DNA from 2 places in the Streptomyces sp. NPDC020192 genome. Region 2 is predicted to be linked to the other one. Evidence: predicted binding sites of a transcription regulator. Region 2 holds the regulator's gene; the other holds the start of a gene.
The links. The regulator HspR, encoded in region 2, represses chaperone genes until heat shock. The targets are predictions, from matches to a motif close to TTGAGNNNNNNNNNCTCAA.

Region 1: the regulator HspR is predicted to act here: its motif matches at 1,512-1,530, upstream of lon (endopeptidase La).

What each region holds. Positions count from the first base shown of each region.
Region 1 is NZ_JBIRXG010000005.1:240,560-248,743, reverse strand. Features, by position in the region: gene lon (endopeptidase La) at 1-1,489, opposite strand, end outside; gene ACH47Z_RS12955 (rhomboid-like protein) at 1,616-2,428, opposite strand; gene ACH47Z_RS12950 (hypothetical protein) at 2,566-3,126, opposite strand; gene ACH47Z_RS12945 (hypothetical protein) at 3,168-3,695, opposite strand; gene ACH47Z_RS12940 (hypothetical protein) at 3,753-4,505, opposite strand; gene ACH47Z_RS12935 (hypothetical protein) at 4,515-4,925, opposite strand; gene ACH47Z_RS12930 (glycoside hydrolase domain-containing protein) at 4,936-7,161, opposite strand; gene ACH47Z_RS12925 (spermidine synthase) at 7,691-8,184, shown strand, end outside.
Region 2 is NZ_JBIRXG010000009.1:44,003-52,186, reverse strand. Features, by position in the region: gene ACH47Z_RS18895 (hypothetical protein) at 1-50, opposite strand, end outside; gene ACH47Z_RS18890 (helix-turn-helix transcriptional regulator) at 233-1,177, shown strand; gene ACH47Z_RS18885 (LuxR C-terminal-related transcriptional regulator) at 1,161-2,186, opposite strand; gene ACH47Z_RS18880 (sugar ABC transporter substrate-binding protein) at 2,338-3,444, opposite strand; gene ACH47Z_RS18875 (heat shock protein transcriptional repressor HspR) at 3,710-4,159, opposite strand; gene dnaJ (molecular chaperone DnaJ) at 4,165-5,334, opposite strand; gene grpE (nucleotide exchange factor GrpE) at 5,371-6,036, opposite strand; gene dnaK (molecular chaperone DnaK) at 6,033-7,883, opposite strand; gene ACH47Z_RS18855 (MraY family glycosyltransferase) at 7,978-8,184, opposite strand, start outside.

The DNA of each region.
Region 1 (8,184 bases), on a different contig from region 2:
TACGGTCGGCGAGCGCCTCCGGGATGGCCTCCAGGACGTTGGCGGTGGCGAGGAAGACCACGTCCGACAGGTCGAGTTCGACCTCCAGGTAGTGGTCGCGGAAGGTGTGGTTCTGCGCGGGGTCCAGCACCTCCAGCAGGGCCGCCGCCGGGTCGCCGCGGAAGTCCGACCCCACCTTGTCGATCTCGTCCAGCAGGACCACCGGGTTCATCGACCCGGCCTCCTTGACGGCGCGCACGATCCGGCCGGGCAGCGCGCCGACGTACGTACGCCGGTGGCCGCGGACCTCGGCCTCGTCACGGACGCCGCCGAGGGCGACGCGGACGAACTTGCGGCCCATGGCGTGGGCCACACTCTCGCCCAAGCTGGTCTTTCCGACGCCAGGGGGCCCTACGAGGGCCAGTACGGCACCGCCGCGCCGCCCGCCGATCACGCCCAGGCCGCGCTCACCGCGCCGCTTGCGCACCGCCAGGTACTCGGTGATGCGCTCCTTCACGTCCTCCAGGCCCGCGTGCTCGGCGTCCAGGACCGCCTTGGCGCCCTGGATGTCGTACGCGTCCTCGGTCCGCTCGTTCCAGGGCATCTCGAGGACGGTGTCCAGCCAGGTGCGGATCCAGGAGCCCTCCGGGGACTGGTCACTGGACCGCTCCAGCTTGTCGACCTCCTTGAGCGCGGCCTCGCGGACCTTCTCCGGCAGGTCGGCGGCCTCGACGCGGGCGCGGTAGTCGTCGGACTCCTCGCCGTCCTGCTCGCCGTTCAGCTCGCGCAGTTCCTTGCGGACGGCCTCCAGCTGGCGGCGCAGCAGGAACTCGCGCTGCTGCTTGTCGACGCCTTCCTGGACGTCCTTGGCGATGGTCTCGGCCACGTCCTGCTCGGCGAGGTGGTCGCGGAGCGTCTGCGTGGCGAGCTTGAGCCGGGCCACCGGGTCGGCGGTCTCCAGCAGTTCGACCTTCTGCTCGGTGGTCAGGAACGGCGAGTAGCCGGAGTTGTCGGCCAGCGCCGAGACGTCCTCGATGGCCTGGACCCGGTCCACGATCTGCCAGGCGCCGCGCTTCTTCAGCCACGTGGTGGCGAGCGCCTTGTACTCCTTCACGAGGTCCGCGACCTGACCCGGCAGCGGGTCCGGCACGGTCTCGTCGATCCGCGCGCCCTCGACCCACAGGGCCGCGCCGGGGCCGGTCGTACCGGCACCGATCCGCACCCTGCTCCGGCCGCGGATCAGAGCCCCCGGGTCACCGTCGGCCAGCCGGCCGACCTGCTCGACCGTGCCGAGCACACCGGTCTTGGCGTACGTGCCGTCGACGCGTGGCACCAGCAGCACCCTGGGCTTTCCGGGCGCCGACCGGGCGGCGGCCTGTGCGGCCTCCACCGCGGCCCGCACCTCGGCATCGCTCAGGTCCAGCGGAACCACCATGCCGGGCAGCACGACCTCGTCGTCGAGCGGCAGAACGGGCAGGACGAGCGTGAACGCCGTGGACTCAGCAGCCATGATCTCCCCTTCGGCAGTCAACTTGAGCTATGCCGACTCAACCTCTGGGCATGGGCTGATGTTCCCTCCGTTTGTTCGCTGTGAGCGATCAGGAGGTGACGCAGAGATTCGTGCAGGTGGGGAGGGTCAGACCGGCTGCGCCCAGCGGCGCACCAGGGGCCAGCTCGCCACCCCTATCGTCAGGGCGATCAGATGGCCCCAGTCCGTCATCGGGTCCACGAACTCGGCCAGGTCGCTGAGCAGCAGGCCGGCCATGACCGTGAGCAGGGGCCAGCGGAACCAGGGGGCGAGGAGGCCGGCCAGGGAGCCGATGCTGGCGGCCACGCCGAAGCTGATGCCGTAGTCCAGGCGGTGCAGTGAGGTCGTGGGGAGGTGGCCGAGCAGGACGGCCAGGCCCACCGGGATCTCGGTCGCGAGCGTGGCCAGGACGTGCCCGGCGAGGAAGACACAGGCCGCCCGCGCACCGCCTATGCGCCGCTCCAGCGCGGTGAGCACCAGCACGAAGGCGGCCGAGTACGGCGAGAGGATCCCGCCCGCGATCCACAGCGCGCTCGCCAGGAGCACCACCGCCGGCGACTGCACCAGGTGGGCCACGTCCGTGCTGGAGTCCTGGTAGAGGGTGTTCATCAGGCCGGGAGCGGCCACGGCGCCGATCGCGGAGGTGAGGGCCAGGACGGCCGCGTAGGCGAAGGTGAAGGGTGTGCCGGCCGGGGTCGGCAGCAGCCGCCACAGCCGCGCGGCGAGCGGGTTCGGGCGCGCCTCGGCGAGGGTGAGAGCGGGAGCGGAAGCAGGGGGCGTGGCGCCGCGCTGGCGCGGCATGCCGTCCAGCAGGGCGGGGAGCGCGGGGGCCGGGATGACGGCCGCCGTGCCGTCGGACAGGGGCGTGCCCGTCAGGGGCGGGGACGCGGCCGCCTGAGGGCCCGTCGCGGTCCGTTCCACGATGTGGCGCTCCTTCCGTTGCGCCCACCATTGGGGCTCGGCGGGCCGCGTGTCTATGACCGACGCCACGCGAGAGCCGATTCACAGCAACCTCTCACGCGCCGAGTGCGTCCCCGCCCCCGCCGAACGGGCGAAACTCAGTCACACGGCGCGACGGCCATCTGCCGGTCGATGATCGCGATGCCGTCCGACCACATGATCGCGTTCACCATGGAGCAGTCGACCCACCCGCCGGGGCCGTTGTCCTCGTACTTCACGGGGCCCGCGTACTGCGAGTAGGTGCCCTCGTCCGTCTTGCAGGCGGTGTTCGCCTTGTTCGGACACAGCTTCAGCTTCATGTGCTTCGCGGTGCCGAGGTTGTTGTCGAAGACCGCGCACGCCCCGAACCTGCCGGTGGAGGACTTGGTGTAGGTGAAGAGGGTGCCGAAGCGCCGCGCGTCGGGCAGGCGTTCCGCGAACTGCAGCTCGTAGCCGCTGCCGCAGAGCGTGGCGGTCGCCCTGACCGCCGCCGGGTTCGCGGCCGCGATCGCACGGGTCTGCGCGCTGCGCGCGCCGGCCTCGGAGAGCGAGACGCCGGTCCCGGGAACGACCCGGTCGGCATGGGTGGGAGCGGCGTCCCCGGCCAGGGCCTGGGGAGCGGCGGCGACGGAAGCGAGGAGGGCGACGGCGGGAACGGCGCCACGAATGAGTCTGCGCATGGGGTTCAGGAGTGTCCCTTCCGGAAGATGCGGTCGGTTTCTCAGCCGTGGATCAGCGGCGAGCCGGTGAGCTGCTGGGTGATCGCGCCCTTTCCGTCCCCCTCGATGTCGTAGACGATCGTGGAGTCGGTCGACCAGAACACCTCGCCGTCGTAGAGGGAGGACTGCGGGACGCAGCGGTTGGCCGCCTCGTCGAGGAACCAGGTGTAGTTGTCGTTGACGAGCGTGGTCAGGTCGCATGTCTTCGAGGTGACCACGTGGTCCTCGCCGGTCTTGGTCAGCCGCTCCTCGATCCGCGACGTGATCTTGAAGCTGGTGAACCGCTTGGACAGGTCGACGACCTGGTCGTCGAGGATCTGCCAGTTCACGCTCGACTTGCCCGTCACCATGCCGTTCTTCAGCTCGGCGGTGTTGTGCACGTAGTAGGTCTGCGCCGGCCGCTTGTCGGGGTAGGTGACGTCGAAGTGGGAGCTGGTCGTGAGCGCGGCCGCGGAGGCCGGTGCGGCCAGCAGCATGCAGACGCCGGCGGCCGAGGCCCCCAGTCCGAGGGATGTGATGAGCTTACGCATGGGGGTGGTTCCCTTCACTGGTGAACGTGTCACTGAGGGCGGGTCACTGACGGCCGGTCACTGGTAGCGGGCGGCCCGGCGCCGTCGGGCGGGCTGCGCCATGTCGGCGAGGACTCCGGCGCCCTGGCCCGGAGCGGCGTCCCAGGCGCGGAGCTTGGCGGCGACCTGCGCCAGACGCGGGTCGCCGGGACGTACGCCGACGTAGAACAGGCCCTCGTAGGGGCGCTTGTCGTCGCCGCCCCAGCGCACCACGCCCTCGGTGTCGGCGAGGATGTCCCGGATCAGCAGTTCCTGGGCCGGGGTGAAGCTGCCGCGCAGACCCGGCGGGTACGAGCCCGGCCGGATGACGATCGCGGTCCCGGACGCCCGGTTCGACTCGGGAAGGCGCCGGTCGCGGATCTCCGACGCGGGCACCCAGCCCTCGACCGCGCGCGGCTCCCCGCGGACGCCGAGCGCGTCGATGTCGTAGTGGAAGCGGCGGATGACATGGACCAGGACGGCCTCGGCGTCGCCCATGCGGGCCTGGACCTTGAGCGGCGTTCCGGGGACGGGCCGGGTGTAGACGTTGCCGCGGTCGTCGGCGACCTTCTCCATCTCCCAGCCGTTCTGCGACGGGGCGCCGGTCCCGGCGTGCTCCTTGCGCTGCCGGGCGTGCTCCTGGGCTCTGCGTACCGCCTCGCGCAGCTTGTGGGGGTCGGGCCGCCCGGACGCGGCGTGACCGGGAGTGGTCAGCAGCTGGGATCCGAGAACGGTGCCTGCGGTGATGAAACCGGCACGGCGCAGGGCCGAACGGCGGGATATGTGCGTCAACGCTTCTCCTCACGGGCTTTGACGATCACGGGCTTTCACGAGTACGGCGGCGAGAGTGCTGGCCAGAGCGGCTCCGAAAGCTCCCGGATTGACGTATCCGGGTACGTCGTCGGAGCTGTACTGTCCGCCCGACGCGAGCCGGCATTCGACGCGGAGCGGCACGAAGCTGATGTCGGTGCTGGTGACGTGGAGCGCGCGGGAATCGTTCCGGCAGCTCGGCGGGGGCACCGAGTCGGCGCCGCCGTTCCCGGCGTCGGCGAGCATGACGAAGAACAGGCCCCAGGTGTACAGGCCGAGTCCCACCGCGAAGCCGAGGAGGACGAGTCCTCGTGGACCGGACGCGGCCGTCGCCCTGATTCCCTTCACGGTGAGGACGATCGTGCCGATGATTCCCACCGCGAGGGCGGACAGTACGAGCATGGGGCGGCCTTCAGAGGTTGCGGGAGATGGAGTTGTACTTCTCCATGACGTAGTAGAGGCCGAGGCGCTTCTTCGCCTCGGACAGCGCCGGCTCCACGGCGGGCCCCTGGTAGCGGCGCAGCACTTCGTAGATCTCGTAGTCGGTGTAGTCCAGACTCGGCTTGCGCAGCGCCTTGGAGTCGTCGTCGCCGCCGGGCTTTCCGTCGATGTCCCACATGTGGATCATCGCGACGCTGGTGAGGGCGAACTCCTCGTCGTCGTGCGACTTCTTCCACACGTTGTACTTGTCGGCGTCCTTCGTCACGTCGCGGTACGGCTGCCCGGTCACATAACCCTTGTCCAGGGCCCAGTTCCACGCCCCGCAGAGGGTCACCGCACGCTGCTTGGCGATGCCGGTCGAGGTGTCCCTGATGTACGTGCCCGTCGTGTTGAACGCCAGGATCACGGCCTCCCAGGCCGCCTCGTCCTCGGGCGTGATGTGCCGCATCTCCCAGTAACAGGACGTCTGGATCAGCGCCTTGCGCATGTTGTACTTGTTCGACAGCATCGTGATCACGTCGTCGTGGTCGACCACCGCCGACTGGAAGCACTTCCAGTGCTGGTAGCTGCGCGTTCCGCCGTCCAGCGGATAGCCGAGGGACTCCATGTACTTGCCGACGTCCGTCTGCATCGCGGAGATGACGTCACCGTTGAGCCGGACGTCGGGCTTGGCCGCGCGGGGCTTGTCGAAGGAGCCCTGGCCGGTGTCGCGCCCGGAGGCGATGTTGTTGTCGATCTCGATCAGCCCGTCACCGGAGCCGAGCTTGCGGGTGACGACCTGGTCGTAGGCCCAGTTCTCCGGCAGTGGGTAGCCGAAGTTCCCGGAGAAGCCGGAGGACATGTCGGACACGAACGACGCGGTGGCGTGCCCGGCCTCCGAGACGCGCTGGCACACGTTGCGCGGCCCGTACACGCCGATCGCATAGCGGTTGCCGTCGTCGGCGAGGGCGTCCACGATGCCCTTGAAGTGGGGCAGGACGCTGCTGGTGACGTCCTGGTCGAGGGCGTCGAAGTCGACGGCGAAGAAGATTCTCGTACCGGTCTTGAAGCCGTGGTCGAGCGCGGCGTTCACCGCGGCCTGGCCCGCCGCACGCCCGAGGGGGTAGCTGAAGTCGTCGGCGCCGCGCCCGTACGTCTGGTAGATCGGGAAGCAGCGCAGCCCGTTGTCGGCGATCGTCTGGAGTTCGCCGGCCTGGATCGCCTTCTCCGGCAGCGTGGTGACGGACGGGTTGGTGAGGTAGCGGCCCACGTACTTGATGCCCTGCGCCTTCAGCGTGGCCGCACGCGCGGGGGTGATCCGGGTGACGCCGTCGCTGGCCTCTCCCTTGCGGTCCTGGTCGCCGTAGGAGACGAGGAGCGAGGCCCAGGTCGAGTAGTCGCCCTTGCCGGTGACCGGAAGGTTCGCGAACGACTGGAACTGCTTGACGGCGTCCGACAGCGTGCCGTCGAAGGACGAGGTGAAGGAGACGGGCCGCTGGTTGAGGACCATGCCCGCGGAGAACAGCTGGACCCAGGTGCTGGAGGACCCGACACCCACGGTGGCCTTGTCCTTCAGACCCGACTGCGTGCCCGGGCCGAACACGCCGTTGGCGGTGCCGTCCGCCATGCCGAGCGTGTACTGGACCGCGTAGAGCATGGATTTGGCCACATCGCGGGAGTGGTGGCCGTCGCACGGGATGATGAAGAAGTCCTTGCGGTTGACGAACTGACCGTTGAGCCAGCGCTGCACCGCGCGGATGGCGTCCGAACCGCTGTTGACGGTGACGTAGGCGTCCATGTTGAGCAGGCTCTTGAACACCTTCGGTGTCACGTCGCTGCCGGGGAACGCGAAGTCGACGCCCATGTCCTGCTTCAGCTTGGTCACCGAGGCCTGGACGCGGCTGCTGTACTTGCCGTCGATGTCGCCGCCGTCGTAGCCCTTGCAGTACAGGGCGGACTGGATGATCCGGCAGAAGTTCTCGCTGGGAACGGTGCCGCTGTTGAGGCTCGGGTACTTCGACTGCAGGGCGTTGAGCGTCGTGGGGCCGAAGGTGTCGGACAGGGTGGTGATGCCGAGCTCGTACTGGAGGGCCCGGGTGAGGGCGAACATGGTGGTCCACCCGGTCTGCCCGGTCTCGGGTACGCGGTCGATGCCCAGCTTGCCCGCGTAGGCGGAGTTCACGAACGTCTGGGCTTTGCGAACCATCTCGTCGGCCATAGGGAGCGGCTTCTCCTTCAGCGAAACTGACATGAATAGGACAAGACAGAGGGCACGGGCGAAGGCCGGAGGCAGGGCTGGTGACGTGCGCGTCCAGTGGCGACGAGAAAGCGCTTGCCGCGTCTAGGTGAAGCCGCGTCTACATGAAGGTGGGCAGCCCACAGCAGGGCGGGCGCCGACGGCATGACGGCATGACGAAGTCCTTCCCCCGAGTGCGCCGGTGGTCAGCCGGGCACTGATCGAAGTTCCGGTGGCTTGATCGGAGCGACCGGACGGCGCACACCTTACGCGGACGCCCCATGGTTGGGTAAAGAGCTGACGGCGCACCCGACTTGAAACGAGCGGTGCGATGACACCGGACCGGAATGTGCCCTTCGGTCGCCCGACCCGTGAGGTTCCTGTGTTGACCGTGTGAAGTGAGAGGCTCCGGTGAACCCACGGAATGCGAACGCATGGCCGAATTTCGACGGCGCGTCACGCCGCCGGAATTTCCCGTGAACGTCATGCTCCGTTCGACCAGAATGGGCCCATGACTGCCGCGTACGACTCCCCCGTGATCCTCGACCGGCGTGACGGCCCGTACGGCGAGGTGGTGCTGCGCCGGCACGGAGCGCTGCTCCAGATCATCGCCAACGGGTGCTTCCTGATGGACACCTCCGACGGGCGGTCGGAACGGCTGCTGGTCGAGGCCGCGCTGGCCGCGCTGGACGGGCGGCCGGACCCCGCGGTGCTGATCGGCGGGCTCGGCGTCGGGTTCTCGCTCGCACACGCCGTCGCGGATCCGCGCTGGGGGCGGATCACGGTGGTGGAGCGCGAGCGGGCCGTCGTCGACTGGCACCGGGACGGGCCGCTCGGGGAGGTGTCCGCCGGGGCGCTCGGCGATCCGCGCACCGAGGTCGTGTGTGAAGACCTTGTGTCTTATGTCCGTGAGACATCGGACACGTTCGACGCGCTGTGCCTGGACATCGACAACGGGCCCGGCTGGACGGTCACGGACGGCAACGGGAGCCTGTACTCAGTGGC
Region 2 (8,184 bases):
CCGAAGGCCAGTACGGCGGAGAAGGCGGCGACAAGCGCCGAGCGAAGCATTCTCTTATGCATAGTCGGCTTCGTCCTCATGTGAAGGTCACCTCTCCCCCGTCCGAATACGACGATGGCCCATTCCGGCACGTCATGGCCACACAAACGAGGCATCATGTTCCTGCACGTTCAGGACCCTGGGGGGTGGAGATTTGGCGATAAACGAGATTAAACGGACACATCCCCACGGGCTGACCGACCTGTGCGAGGACGGGCGCCGCCTTTACGGGAACGCTCTCCGGACGGGACGCCTAGCCCGTGCGGATGTGGAACCCGCTCCGTGCTTGATGGAGTTTGCCCTCCTTCATCCCGACCCGGACGACCCCAACTGGCTGCGCCCGGTACCCCCTTCCATCGCTCTGGCCCAGCGGCTGGGACCGCTCGAGCACGAGATCAACCAGCGACGGCGACAGTCAATCGAACTGGCCGATGCTTTCGAGCCGTTCATGAGCATCAGTGCCCAGCCCACGGCGACCACGCACTCCATCACCGTGCTCGAGGGCCTCGACCGGATCAACGCGGCACTGGATCTGGCCACGGCCCAGTGCCAGAACGAGATGCTCACCGTGCAGCCGAGCCGCCGCCGGCTCGAGCACACCCTGAACAAGGCACTGGAGCGCGACCGGCCGCTGATCGAGCGCGGCTGCCGCATCCGCACCCTCTACCAGCACCCGGCCCGCTACAGCCCGGAGACGCTGGCGTACGTGGCCCAGTTCACCGACGGCAAGGTGGAGTACCGCACCATCGACGAACTCGTCGAGCGGCTGATCATCTGCGACGAGACCGTGGCCTTCATCCCGACCCGCGACGACGGGGAGGTCGCCCTCGAACTCCGGCATCCGGGGCTCGTCCGCTACCTGATCAAGGTCTTCGAGTTCATGTGGGCCCGTGCGGTCCCGCTGAGCGCCGGCGCCCCCTACGAGACCGCCCCGGACGGCATCACGGAGATCCAGCACTCCATCGCCAAGCTCCTCGTCGAGGGGCACGTCGACGAGGCGATCGCACGGCGCCTCGGCATGAACGTGCGCACCTGCCGGGCCCATATCGCCAAGCTCGCGACCACCCTGGGCAGCGGCAGCCGGGCCCAGCTCGGCTTCCTCATAGCGCAGTCGGGGCTCCTCAAGCAGGAGCCGTGAAGGCCGGCGGGGGCGGCAGGCCGGGGCGGTGGCCGTCGAGGCCCACCTGGGCTATGCGGACGCCGAGCTGGGTGCGGCTGGCCGCGCCCAGGGTCTCCGAGAGGCGGGCGATGTGGGCGCGGCAGGTACGGACGCTGATGCCGAGGCGTTCGGCGATCACCGCGTCCTGGTGGCCCTCCGCCAGCAGTGCCGCGATGGACTGTTCGCGGTGGGAGATGCCCTCGATGCCGGTGTCGGGCAGGGGCGCGGTCAGGGGGATCGCCAGGCGCCAGAGGCGTTCGAACACCGTCAGCAGGTATTCCACCAGCGCCGGGTGACGTAGTTCCAGGGCCATCGTGCGGTCCGCGTTGGCGGGGATGAACGCCACCGTGCGGTCGAAGAGGATCAGCCGGTCGATGACCTCGTCCAGGGTCCTGGCCTCCACCGTGTCGCCCATCAGCTCCAGGTAGTTCAGCAGGCCCTGGCCGTGGCGGGCCACGTGCGTGTACAGGTCGCGCATGCGCACGCCCCGGCCGCGCAGCGCCAGCGCCCGGTGCAGACCCTCCGTCAGTTCCGCCTCCCGGCGGATGCCGCCCGGCTGCACGGTGAGCACCTCGGCCGTACACGCCTCGGTCGCCTCGTCCATGGCCGCCTGGATCCGGGACAGCCCGTCCAGGACGCGGATCGCGCTGCCCTCGGCCGGGGTCGTCAGCGCGTGCAGCTGGCGGCCGAGGCCCGCGTACCACTCGAAGGCCGCCACCGCCGAGCCCATCCGCCGCTGGCTCGCGCTGACCTCGTCGTAGACCCCGCGCAGCAGCCGGGTCATGACCTCCTGCGGGGAGGTCGGCACCAGCCAGTCCATGTCGTCGGGGTCGGGGTGCAGCAGGGCCAGTTCGAGCAGGCAGGGCACCGTCTCGACGTCAGCGCGGGCGACCCGTCCGCGCCGTACGGCCCGGGAATACAACCGGTCGCCGGCCGCGCACAGTCGGTCGGCGCCGTGTGGATGCTGCTCCGTCCCGCGCCCGGCCATCGCCCATTCCACCCCCGGTGTGCTGCCACTTCCGCAGCGCAACTATGCGCGGCGGCGACCGGGTCCGCAACACGGCTCACCCCAACGGGGCCGCCATAAAGGGCCGTTATGCCCGGATATCGCCCACGGGGTCACCCCTGGGGTGTACGCCTTACTTCAGGCCGACCCGCGCGCACGCCGCCTTGTACGCCGAGGTGCAGATGTCGCCCACCGTGTAGATGCCGTCCGAGATGACCGTGGACCTGATGTTGGTCTTGGTCAGCGCGACCGGCTGGATCAGCCTGGCCGGGATGCTCTTGGTGGTCGGGCTGTCGACCTTGTCCTGGGTGAGGGCGTCGAACTGGATGTCCTTGCCCTGGATCTTGGCGACGGCCATCTGGGCGGCGGCCTGGGCCTCGTCCGGGTAGGACTTGTAGACGCTCATGTACTGCTCGTCGGCCACGACCCGCTGCACGCCCTCCAGTGAGGCGTCCTGACCGGTGATCGGCGGCAGGGTGGTGACGCCGGCCGCCTCCAGGGCCTTGATGACGCCTCCGGCCATGTCGTCGTTGGCCGAGTAGACCGCGGCGATGTTGTTCTTGCCGATCTGGGCGATCGCCTGGGCCATGTTGGCCTGGGCGTTCTCCGGCTTCCATTTGACGGTGTCGTACGACGCCGCGATCGTCACCTTGCCGTTCAGCTCGGAGAGCGCGCCCTCCTTGAACTGCTTGGCGTTGGGGTCGGTGGGCGAGCCGTTCATCATGACGATCTTGTCGGAGGTGTCGGCGTGCGAGCCGAGCGCCTCCAGCAGGGAGCGGCCCTGCACCTCGCCGACCAGCTCGTTGTCGAAGGAGACGTACGCGTCGATGGGGCCCTCGGCGAGCCGGTCGTAGGCGATGACCGGGATGCCCGCGTCCTTGGCCTTCTTCACCTCGCCGGAGATTGCGTGCGCGTCGACCGGGTCGATCAGGATGATGTCGACCTTGTCGTCGATCATCTTCTGCATCTGCGCGTTCTGCTGGGAGACGTCCGCGTCGGCGTTGGCGTACTCGACCTTGCCCCGCTTCTGGGTGAGTTCGGCGACCTGGGACTTGATGATGGGGTAGTCGAACTTGTCGTAGCGGGTGTTCGCCTTCTCCGGCAGCAGCAGACCCACCGTGATGTCGTTGCCCTTGCTCGGGCTCGCGCTCGCGCTGTCCCCCGTCGCTCCCAGTACGCCGCAGCCGGCGAGCGAGAGGGTCATCGTGGTTGCGGCCACGGATATGGCGATACGACGCATGCGAGGGCTCACTTCAGGTGCGTTCCGGACGTGGGGGCTGCTATACGACCCAGGTGTCTGAAAAGCCAACGCGGACGCCGCACCCGGCGTCAAGCGGAACTACTTAACGAGTCCGCAACACCACGCTCAGCTGACCCTGTGAAGGATGAGCGGAATCCCCTTCAAACGCCCTTTACGGACCCTCCATTCAAGGGGAGTCCATGAGGAGGCAAAGAAAGGGGCCCGGAATCCGGACCCCTTTCGGACGTGCCTGCGTACGGCCGGGTCAGTCGTTGTGCTGCCGCTTCGGCCGCCACACCACCAGCGCGCTGGTCTGCTGCACCTCCTGGTACGGCACCAGGTCACGGCGGTACGACGCGTGCACCGCCGCTTCCCGCTGCTGCATCGCCGCGGCCGCCCCGTCCAGCGCGGCCTCCAGCTCCGCGACGCGGGACTGGAGCGCGGCGACCTGGTTCTCCAGCTCGATGATGCGCTTGATTCCGGCCAGGTTGATACCCTCGTCCTGCGACAACTGCTGGACGGTACGCAGCAGTTCGATGTCGCGTGCCGAGTAACGGCGGCCCCGCCCGGCCGTGCGGTCCGGGGAGACCAGGCCCAGGCGGTCGTACTGGCGCAGCGTCTGCGGGTGGAGTCCGGAGAGCTGGGCCGCCACCGAGATGACGTAGACCGGGGTCTCCTCGGTCAGTTCATACGGGTTACGCCGACGGCCGTCCATCACTCTCAGTCTCCCTTCGCGGCCTCGAACAGCTCCGCCCGCGGGTCCTCGTCCGCGGTCGCCTCGCGATACGCCTCGAGCGCGTCACGAGCCTTCCCCGACACGTCCTTCGGGACACGCACCTCGACGGTGACCAGGAGGTCGCCCCGGGTGCCGTCCTTGCGGACCGCGCCCTTGCCCCGGGCGCGCATCGTGCGGCCGTTGGGCGTGCCGGGCGGCAGCTTCAGGGTGACGGGCGGACCGCCGAGCGTCGGCACCCGCACCTCGCCGCCGAGGGCCGCCTCGGCGAACGTGACCGGCACGGTGACCGTCAGGTTGTCGTCCTTGCGGCCGAACACCGGGTGCGCGCCGACGTGCACGACCACGTACAGGTCGCCCGCCGGTCCGCCCCGCTCGCCGGGCGCGCCCTTGCCGCGCAGCCGGATCCGCTGCCCGTCGGTGACGCCCGCCGGGATGCGGACCTGCATCGTGCGCGACGACTTCGCGCGGCCGCTGCCCTTGCACTCCAGGCAGGGGTGCTCGGCGATCAGGCCGCGGCCCTTGCAGTCGGGGCAGGGGTCGGTGAGCGAGAAGCCGCCGCCCGAGCCCCGCGCGACCTGGCCGGTGCCGACACAGGTCGGGCACACGCGCGGTGTGCCGTTCTTGTCGCCGGTGCCCGAACAGGCCTTGCAGGGCGCCTGGGAGGACATCCGCAGGGGCACCGTGGCGCCCTCGATGGCCTCCGTGAAGCTCAGCGTGACCTCGGTGTCGATGTCCTGGCCGCGGCGCGGCTGGGTACGTGTCGTCCCCGTGCCGCCGCGGTTGAACAGGCCCCCGAAGACGTCACCGAGTCCGCCGCCGAAGCCTCCGCCCTGGGTGGTTCCGCCGCCTCCGAAGAGGTCGCCCAGGTCGAAGTTGAAGTTGCCGCCGGCGCCCGGCCCGGGGCGGAAGCCGCCGTTGCCGAACAGGGCGCGCGCCTCGTCGTACTCCTTGCGCTTCTTGGGGTCGCCGAGTATGTCGTTCGCCTCGGAGATCTCCTTGAAGCGCTCCTCGGCCTTGGCGTTGCCCTTGTTGGCGTCCGGGTGGAACTCGCGGGCGAGCTTCCGGTACGCCTTCTTGATCTCGGCCTCGGTGGCGTCCTTGGGGACGCCGAGGACCTTGTAGTAGTCCTTCTCGATGAAGTCCTTGGTGCTCATCCCCGACGTCCCTCCTTCCCCTTGGGTGTCCTCACGTCAGCCCTCGTCCGGGCCACCGCTCTCCTTGTCGTCAGCCTTCTTCGCCTCGGTCTTGTCCTCGGCGCTCTCGGCCTTGACGGTCTGCGCGCCGGGCTGCGGCTCGGCGACGGCCACCCGCGCGGGGCGGATGGTGCGCTCGCCGATGCGATACCCGGGCTGCAGGATCGCCACGCAGGTCGTCTCGGTGACGTCCGGCGCGTAGCTGTGCATCAGGGCCTCGTGGATCGTCGGGTCGAAGGGCTCGCCCTCCTTGCCGAACTGCTGCAGGCCCATCTTGGCCGCGACGGTCTCCAGCGACTCGGCCACCGACTTGAAGCCGCCGACCAGCTCGCCGTGTTCCCTTGCGCGGCCGATGTCGTCGAGCACGGGCAGGAGCTCGGTCAGGAGGTTCGCGACGGCGATCTCCTTGACCGTGACCCGGTCCCGCTCGACCCGGCGGCGGTAGTTCTGGTACTCGGCCTGGAGGCGCTGGAGGTCCGCCGTGCGCTCGTTCAGCGCGGTGCGCACCTGGTCCAGCTGGGCGACCAGACCGGCACTTTCGGTCGCGTCCCCGGCCGGGGCCGCCCCCTCCTTCGAGGAGGCGGCCTTCGGCTCGGCGTCGTCGGAGGTGGCGCCGGAGGGGACGTCGGGCTTCTCCTCGAAGCCCGGGGTCTCCTCCGTCACGCGGCACCGTCCTTGCGCTCGTCGTCCACGATCTCGGCGTCCACGACGTCGTCGTCAGCGGCCTTGGCGCCGCCCGCGGCGGCACCCTCCGGACCGCCGGCGGCCTGCGCGGCCTGGGCGTCGGCGTACATGGCCTGGCCCAGCTTCTGCGAGACGGCGGCGACCTTCTCGGTGGCGGTACGGATCTCGGCGGTGTCCTCGCCCTTGAGCTTCTCCTTCAGCTCGGCGACGGCGGACTCCACCTCGGTCTTGATCTCGCCCGGGACCTTGTCCTCGTTGTCCTTGAGGAACTTCTCGGTCTGGTAGACCAGCTGCTCGCCCTGGTTGCGGGTCTCGGCGGCCTCGCGGCGGCGGTGGTCCTCCTCCGCGTACTGCTCGGCCTCCTGGCGCATCCGGTCGACCTCGTCCTTCGGCAGCGAGGAGCCGCCGGTGACGGTCATCTTCTGCTCCTTGCCCGTGCCAAGGTCCTTGGCCGTGACGTGCATGATGCCGTTGGCGTCGATGTCGAAGGAGACCTCGATCTGCGGGACACCGCGCGGGGCCGGCGGCAGACCGGTCAGCTCGAACATGCCGAGCTTCTTGTTGTACGCCGCGATCTCGCGCTCGCCCTGGTAGACCTGGATCTGCACGGACGGCTGGTTGTCCTCGGCCGTGGTGAAGATCTCGGAGCGCTTGGTCGGGATGGTCGTGTTGCGCTCGATCAGCTTGGTCATGATGCCGCCCTTGGTCTCGATACCGAGGGACAGCGGGGTGACGTCGAGGAGCAGGACGTCCTTGACCTCACCCTTGAGGACACCGGCCTGGAGCGAGGCGCCGATGGCGACGACCTCGTCCGGGTTCACACCCTTGTTGGCCTCCTTGCCGCCGGTCAGCTCCTTGACGAGCTCGGCGACGGCGGGCATACGGGTGGAGCCACCGACGAGCACCACGTGGTCGATCTCGGAGAGGGCGATGCCCGCGTCCTTGATGACGTTGTGGAACGGGGTCTTGGTGCGCTCGAGCAGGTCGGCCGTCAGCTGCTGGAACTGGGCCCGGGTGAGCTTCTCGTCCAGGTGCAGCGGGCCCTCGGCGGACGCCGTGATGTACGGCAGGTTGATCGAGGTCTCGGTGGACGAGGACAGCTCGATCTTCGCCTTCTCGGCAGCCTCACGCAGACGCTGCAGAGCCATCTTGTCCTTGGACAGGTCCACGCCGTGGCCGGACTGGAACTGCTTGACCAGGAAGTCGACGATGCGCTGGTCCCAGTCGTCACCACCGAGGTGGTTGTCACCGTTGGTGGCCTTCACCTCGACGACGCCGTCGCCGATCTCCAGCAGGGACACGTCGAAGGTGCCGCCACCGAGGTCGAAGACGAGGATCGTCTGGTCGTCCTTGTCGAGGCCGTAGGCCAGCGCGGCGGCGGTCGGCTCGTTGACGATGCGCAGGACGTTCAGACCGGCGATCTCACCGGCCTCCTTGGTCGCCTGACGCTCGGAGTCGTTGAAGTACGCCGGGACGGTGATGACCGCGTCGGTCACCTTCTCGCCCAGGTACGCCTCGGCGTCCCGCTTCAGCTTCTGCAGGATGAACGCGGACATCTGCTGCGGGTTGAAGACCTTGCCGTCGAGCTCGATCTTCCAGTCGGTGCCCATGTGGCGCTTCACCGAGCGGATGGTCCGGTCCACGTTCGTGACCGCCTGGCGCTTGGCGACCTCGCCGACGAGCACCTCGCCGTTCTTGGCGAAGGCGACGACGGACGGCGTGGTCCTGGCACCCTCGGCGTTGGTGATGACGGTGGGCTCGCCGCCCTCCAGAACGCTGACGACGGAGTTAGTCGTGCCCAGGTCGATGCCGACCGCACGTGCCATGGTTGATTCCTCCAGCTGACTTGAGTGGAACGGACTCAAGTGTGCACGACGGCTCCCGCTGGGTCAACAGACCTGAGTCGAGTCGACTCAGGTCTTATGCGTTCCTTACATGCGAATGTGTTCTGACCTGCGAAGACGACGTGGGCCGTCGTGGCGGCCGCACGCGGATCTCGGGTTGCCGTCGCGGCCCGTAGACCTGCGCCCGCCGGGACCCGTACGCCGAAATCCGCAGCAGTCCGAGTACGACGGCAAGGGCCCCGCCGACCACCCACACCAGGGCGTTCCGGCCGGCCCAGCCGGT